3 regions of the Streptosporangium sp. NPDC020145 genome follow, and region 1 is predicted to be linked to each of the others. Evidence: riboswitches for the same ligand, from Rfam matches in the RefSeq annotation. Region 1 holds a riboswitch; each other region holds the start of a gene.
The links. A riboswitch is a leader RNA that binds a small molecule or an ion and turns the genes downstream of it on or off. The one in region 1 is predicted to bind cobalamin.
Positions count from the first base shown of each region.

Region 2: linked by a shared signal. The riboswitch ahead of ABZ463_RS14535 (ABC transporter substrate-binding protein) and the one ahead of ABZ463_RS19025 (CbtB domain-containing protein) in region 1 are both predicted to bind cobalamin.
Region 3: linked by a shared signal. The riboswitch ahead of cobN (cobaltochelatase subunit CobN) and the one ahead of ABZ463_RS19025 (CbtB domain-containing protein) in region 1 are both predicted to bind cobalamin.

Region 1 covers NZ_JBEXZT010000009.1:160,131-162,387, forward strand. Annotated here, with positions in the region: gene dop (depupylase/deamidase Dop) at 1-789, shown strand, start outside; cobalamin riboswitch at 868-1,067, shown strand; gene ABZ463_RS19025 (CbtB domain-containing protein) at 1,032-1,226, shown strand; gene ABZ463_RS19030 (CbtA family protein) at 1,243-1,983, shown strand; gene ABZ463_RS19035 (histidine phosphatase family protein) at 1,980-2,257, shown strand, end outside.
Region 2 covers NZ_JBEXZT010000006.1:241,617-243,873, reverse strand. Annotated here, with positions in the region: gene ABZ463_RS14540 (iron ABC transporter permease) at 1-88, opposite strand, end outside; gene ABZ463_RS14535 (ABC transporter substrate-binding protein) at 238-1,224, opposite strand; cobalamin riboswitch at 1,417-1,543, opposite strand; gene alaS (alanine--tRNA ligase) at 1,682-2,257, shown strand, end outside.
Region 3 covers NZ_JBEXZT010000042.1:10,433-12,689, forward strand. Annotated here, with positions in the region: gene cobN (cobaltochelatase subunit CobN) at 1-994, opposite strand, end outside; cobalamin riboswitch at 1,111-1,314, opposite strand; gene cobG (precorrin-3B synthase) at 1,326-2,257, shown strand, end outside.

The DNA.
Region 1 (2,257 bases):
GTCATCATCGGCGACGCCAACATGTCGGAGATCTCGACCTACCTGAAGCTGGGCTCGACCGCGCTGGTCCTCGCCATGATCGAGGACGGCTACTTCACCCGTGACCTCGCGGTCGACAACCCGGTCCAGGCGCTGCGCGCGGTCTCCCACGACCCCACGCTGAAGTACGAGATCGCGATGCGCGACGGCCGCAGGCTCACCGCGGTGCAGCTGCAGATGGAGTATCTGGAGCTGGCCCGCAAGTACGCCGAGGAGCGCAGCGGGAACGGCGTCGACGAGATCACCAAGGACGTCCTCGACCGCTGGGAGTCCGTCCTGACCCGTCTGGCCGAGGACCCGATGCAGCTGTCGCGGGAGCTCGACTGGGTGGCCAAGCTCGAACTGCTGGAGGGCTACCGTACCCGTGACGGCCTGGCCTGGTCCCACCCGCGGCTGCAGCTGGTGGACCTGCAGTACTCCGACATCCGCCCCGAGCGCGGCCTGTACAACCGGCTGGTCGCCCGGGGCAGGATGCAGCGCCTGGTGACCGAGGACGAGGTGCGGCGGGCCATCGAGGCGCCGCCGAGCGACACGCGGGCCTACTTCAGGGGTCGTTGCCTGAGCCAGTTCAGCGAGTCGGTCGCCGCCGCGTCCTGGGACTCGGTCATCTTCGACATCCCGGGCAGGGAGTCCCTGCAGCGCGTTCCGACCATGGAGCCGCTGCGCGGTACGAAGGCCCATGTCGGAGAGCTGTTCGACCGCTGTCGCACCGCCGCCGACCTGGTCACCGCTCTCACCGGCGATCAGTGACCTCCCGTGCGGGCGGGTGCTCCCGCCCGCACGGTTTATGGCTTTGTGTCCGCTATCGCATGGATTGACGGACGCTGTGAACCGGTATACATTCCGGGTGTTTTGTGGCGGTGCGAGGGAAATCCGGTGAGATTCCGGTGCGGTCGCGCCACTGTAACCGGCCCGAGAGGGTGGGGAGCCAGGTCACTCGGCCGCCACCGACCTACGAAAAGGGGCGCGTCAATCCCCTGAAGGAGGTGGCCGTGAGCCAGATCTCTGCTCCGCCGGTCAAGCCCATCCCGCTCGGTTCGCTCACCCGCTGGCTTCTCGCCGTACCGGTGCTGCTGCTCCTCGCCTACCTGGTCGCCTTCGACCAGGGCGCGATCTCGCAGGCCGGTAACTACCTGCACGAACTCATGCACGACGGGCGTCACCTGCTCGGTGTTCCCTGCCACTGAGCGCACCGAGCCACACGTGATCACCAAACTCATCGTCAGAGGCATGCTCGTCGGCCTTCTCGCAGGACTGCTCGCCGGAGTGTTCGCCTACACCGTGGGCGAACCCCGCGTCGAGCGGGCCATCGCGCTGGAGGAGGCCGCGGCGGCCTCCTCCGGCACCGGTGCCCACAGTCACGAGGCGGCCGAGCCCGCCCACTCCCACGGGGAGGAGGCGCCGGTCAGCAGGAACGGCCAGCGCTTCGGCCTCTTCCTCGCCTTGGCCCTGTACGGCCTGGCTCTCGGGGGCCTGTTCGCCCTCGTGTACGCGGGGGTGCGCGGCCGGGTCGGCCCGAGATCGGAACCGCTGCTGGCGGTCTCCCTCGCGGCGGCGGCGTTCGTCGCGATCGTCCTTATCCCTTTCGTGAAATATCCCGCCAACCCACCGGCCGTCGGTGACCCGGAGACGATCAACCAGCGCACGGTGCTCTACCTGGTCGCCGTCGCCATCGGCATCCTCTCCGTCGGCGCCGCGGCGGCCGCGCACCGCTACGTCTCCTCCGAGGAGGCGTGGCCGCGCTGGCTCGCGGGCGGTGCGGCGCTGCTGGTGCCGGTCGCGGCGGCCTGGATCCTGCTGCCCGGGATCGACGAGGTGCCCGAGGGGTTCCCCGCCGGTCTCCTGTGGGACTTCCGCCTGGCCTCCCTCGGGACACAGGCGGTGTTCTGGCTGGGCGTAGGAGCCCTGTTCGCCTTCGCCGCGCGCAGGCGCAGCCCGGCGTGACGGCCCCCTCGGGGGTCGCGCGCCTGCTGCTGGTCTGTCACGCCTCGACACGGGCGACGGCACGGGCGGCCTTTCCCGGAGACGAGCCGCTCGACGGGAACGGCCTGCGCCGCGCCCGGGCGCTGGCCCCGCGGATCGGTCCGGGCCGGGCCGTCCGCGGAGCCGAGCTGCGTTGCGCGCAGACGGCCGAGGCGCTCGGCCTGCGTGCCGGGCCGGAGCCGTCGCTCGCCGACTGCGACTACGGGCGCTGGCGCGGCATGACGCTGGCCGAGGT
Region 2 (2,257 bases), on a different contig from region 1:
GTACGTCCATGACGACGGTCTCCCTGACCGGGGACCAGACCGGTTCGGCCAGCGCGGGGTGGAGGCGGTGCAGCAGGATGCCCCACACCTGTTCGGCGGGCAGGCTGATCGAACCGGCCGCGACCCCCGCCGTGACCGCCCCGCCGAGCAGCAGCGCGCACAGCGCGAGCGTCAGCGGGTACGGCAGGCCGGGGCGCCGGGTGACGGGCGTCGTCCGGGAGAGCCCGGTCAGGCCGCTCACTCGAACCGGTCGGGGTGGATCTGCCGGGCCAGCGACTCGACCGCCGACGGCGCCCGGACCCCGAGCACGACCGACGACAGCGGCAGCACCGCGAACCGCCTGTGCCTGATCGCCGGAACGTCGGCGAGCGCCGGGTTCGACAGCAGGAACCTCTTCTTGTCCTCGACCTTCTCCTCGCCGTAGTCGTAGACGACGATCCAGTCGGGCGCGCGCTCGGCGACCTGCTCGAACGACACGTCGGCCCACGTCTTGTCCACGTCGGTGAAGACGTTCCGCGCGCCCGCCAGCGTGATGATCTCGTCGCCGACGCCCTTGCCCCCGGCGGTGAAGGCGGTCTTGTCGCCGCTGTCGTAGACGAACAACCTGACCGGCTCGACGTCGGCGAGCCTCTCCCTCACCCGCGTCAGGGGCTCGTGCAGCCGGGTGATGAGCGCCTCGGCCCGTTCGCGCACGCCGAAGATCGTGGCGACGTTGCGGATCTCCCGGTCCATCAGGTCCATGTTCACCGGGCCTGACGGGCACTGCTCGACGTTGAGGTAGGTGTCGATCCCGGCCTTGCCCAGCGCGTCGCGGCCGCGGCCCTCCTTCTCGTCGAAGGCGCTGGAGAAACCGCCGTAGACGAAGTCGGGCTCCTCGGCCAGCAGCGCCTCGTAGGAGGGGTACTGCCTGGAGAGCACCTTCACCCCGTCGTAGGCGGCCTGGTACTCGGGCAGGACCTTGTCGTCGAGATATCCGGTGCCGGCCATCGACCCCTGCAGTCCCAGCGCCAGCATCACCTCGGTCGCGTGCTGGTTGAGCGAGACCGCCCGCCGCGGCGGGCGGTCGTAGGTCGTCCTGACGCCGCAGTCGTCGAGGGTGACCGGGAAGCCCGCGACGGCCCCGGCAGGGGCTTCAGCCGGGGCTCCGGAGGAGGCGCCGCAACCGGCCAGGAGCACGGCGCAGGACAGGGCGAGCAACAGGGACAGGGGACGTCTGACCGTCACGGACGGTTCCTCTCACGGGATCTGCACCATGGGACGGCCCTGCCGGAAGGTCACGGAACCGGCCAGGAGGTCGTCTCCGGGCACACGCCGGCGCGGAGGGCTCGTGCGGTCGTCGCCACGCGAGGTCATCCATCGGCCGACCCGCTCCTCTCCGGGGAGATCCGCCCCAGTTCGTCGAGGAGGCGACCGCGTGAGTCTCCTGGCTCTCGGGTCGATGCTCGCCCCCGTCTTCCCACCCCGCAGGGGGCGGTGACCTCGTGGGGGTCCGCTCGCCGATCACAGTGGCGGGACCGCGCCGGATTCGCACCGGCTTCCTCGTCCGCGCTCGCCTTCGCCGGTCATCATTGCACGAAGCCGTTGATGCGCTGAAGATGGCCTCCGGTTCCGGCGGCGGCTGTACGATGCCTTGTTGCAACAAATTTGCAATTGCAAAGTCTGGCGGTATTCGGGAGGGCAAGTGCGGACGGCGGAGGTCAAACGGCGGTTCCTTGAGCACTTCGCGGCGGCGGGGCACACCGTGGCCGCCAGCGCGCCGCTGCCCGCCGACGACCCGACGCTGCTGTTCGTCAACGCGGGCATGGTGCCGTTCAAGCCCTACCTCCTCGGGCAGCGGACACCGCCGTCCCCCCGGGCGGCCAGCGTGCAGAAGTGCATCCGCACCCTCGACATCGACGAGGTCGGCAAGACCACCAGGCACGGCACGTTCTTCCAGATGAGCGGCAACTTCTCCTTCGGTGACTACTTCAAGGAGGAGGCGATCAGGCTCGCCTGGGACCTGACGGTCAAGCCTCGGGCCGAGGGAGGCTACGGCCTCGACCCCGACCGGATCTGGGCCACCGTCTACCTGGACGACGACGAGGCCCACGCCCTGTGGCGGGACGTGATCGGCCTGCCGGAGGCCCGCATCGTACGGCGCGGCAAGGCCGACAACTTCTGGTCCATGGGCGTCCCCGGGCCGTGCGGGCCCTGCTCCGAGCTCTACTACGACCGTGGCCCGGCCTACGGGCGAGAGGGCGGGCCCGAGGTCGACGAG
Region 3 (2,257 bases), on a different contig from region 1:
TCAGCACGATCCGCCGCTCTGCGGGCGGGACGTGCCGCAGGACGGCGTGCCGTACGGCGATGCCCGCCACGCGGGAGGCCCGCTCGAGGTCGGCGACGTAGACGGTCAGGCCGTCCCCGTCGATCTCCTTGAAGGAGAACGGCACCGTGATGATCCGCCCGTCGAACTCGGGGATCGCCACCTGGGTCGCCGCGTCGAGCGGGGAGAGGCCGTCGTCGTTGGCCTCCCAGGCGGCCCTGCCGCCGGTCAGGCACAGGCCCTGCAGGATCGGCACGTCGAGTTCGGCGAGCGCGCCGACGTCCCAGGCCTCGTCGTCGCCGCCCGCGGACGCGGTGGCCGGGCGGGTGCCGCCCGCGGCCAGCACGGTCACCACCAGGGCGTCGACCGTGCCCAGGGTGTCGAGCAGGCCCTGCTCGGCGCTGCGCAGGGAGGCGCAGTAGACGGGCAGCGCGCGGGCGCCCGCGTCCTCGATCGCGGCGCAGAGCGTCTCGACGAAGGCGGTGTTGCCCGCGACGTGGTGGGCGCGGTAGTAGAGCACGCCGACGACCGGGCCCTCCTCACGGCGCGCCCGGCGTTCGAGCACGCCCCAGGCGGGCGTCGGGGCGGGCGGGGCGAAGCCGTGGCCGGTCAGCAGCAGCGTGTCCGACAGGAAGCGGCCCAGTTCGGCGAGGTTGGCGGCCCCGCCGTGGGCGAGGTAGGCGTGCGCCTCGGCGCACACCCCGCCGGGCACGGTCGACAGTTCCATCAGCTCGGCGTCCGGCGCCTGCTCGCCGCCGAGCACGACGACGGGCAGCGGCCCGGCGAGCAGGGCGTCCAGGCCCTCCTCCCAGGCGCGGCGCCCGCCGAGCAGCCGTACGACGACCAGGTCGGCGCCCTCGACGAGGGGAGGCAGGTCCCCCGCGGTGAGCCTGGCGGGATTGCCGAGCCGGTAGTCCGCGCCGCTGGCGCGGGCGCTGAGCAGGTCGGTGTCGGAGGTGGAGAGCAGGAGGATCATTCGCCACGCTCCCCGGCGGGGAGCGGCGCGGCCGTGAACGGCGGTGCGGGCTTGCGGCTGGGGAACGGCGAACAGCGCACAGGGCTTTCCTCCCTCGGGGTCCTCGCCCCGGGTCGTCGTCGGCTACGACGGCTGGAGTCTCCTGGCTCCCGGATCGATGCTCCCCCCGGCCTTCCCGCCCGTTGCCGGACCGTGGCTGGATGGGGTTCGCTCCCCGGTTACAGTGGCGGGACCGCGCCGGATTCACACCGGCTTCCTCCCTTTTGCCGTCGCCAACGATGAGACTACGGCAGCGAGGTCCCCGCAAGAAACTGGAGTTACCATCCTCAGCGTGTCAAAAGGTCACTTCTCCGGACGATCTCATCCCGACGCGTGCCCGGGGGCGCTCCAGGTGCATTCCGCGGCCGACGGCGGCCTGGCGCGCGTCAGGGTGCCCGGAGGGCGCCTGACGGCCCCGCAGCTGCGCGAGCTGGCCTCGGCCGCCAAGACCTGCGGCAACGGCGTCGTCGAGCTGACCTCCCGGGCGAACGTCCAGGTGCGCGGACTGGGCGCCGGGGACGCCTTCGCGGCCCGCATGGCACAGGCGGGGCTGCTGCCCTCGGCCACCCACGAACGGGTCCGCAACGTCCTGGCCTCACCGCTGAGCGGCCTCGACGGCCGGGGGATTCTCGACGTGGGACCGCTGACCCGTGAGCTCGACCTGCGCCTGTGCGGCACGCCCGCGCTCGCCGGCCTGCCGGGGCGGTTCCTGTTCGCGCTCGACGACGGCCGGGGCGACGTGGCCTGGCTCGGGGCGGACGCCGCGATCCTGCCGACCGGCCCCGGCGAGGTGGCGTTGCTGCTGGCCGAGGCCGACAGCGGCCTGCGGATGCCACCGGGATCGGCGGTCGCCGCGCTGCTGACCGCCGCCGAGGCGTTCCTGACCGAGCCCGGGGTGCGGGAGGGCCGTGTGTGGCGGATCGGCGAACTGCCCGGCTGCGCGGAGCGCGTCGCCGCCCGGGTCGCGGCCACCCTGGAGACGACTTCCGCCCCCGTACGGCGGGACCCCGTCCCGGCGCCCTCCCACGGGCCCGTCGGGACCGTCGAACAGCCCTCAGGCCTGAACACGCTCGGCGTCACGGCGCCGCTGGGGCGGCTGACCTCCGCCCAGGCCGCCCTGCTGGCCGGCCTGGCCGTCGAGGAGGTACGGCTGACGCCGTGGCGCGGCGTCGTCCTGCCCGGCCTGTCCCCGGCCGCTCTCTCCGGGGTCGCCGGGCGGCTCGT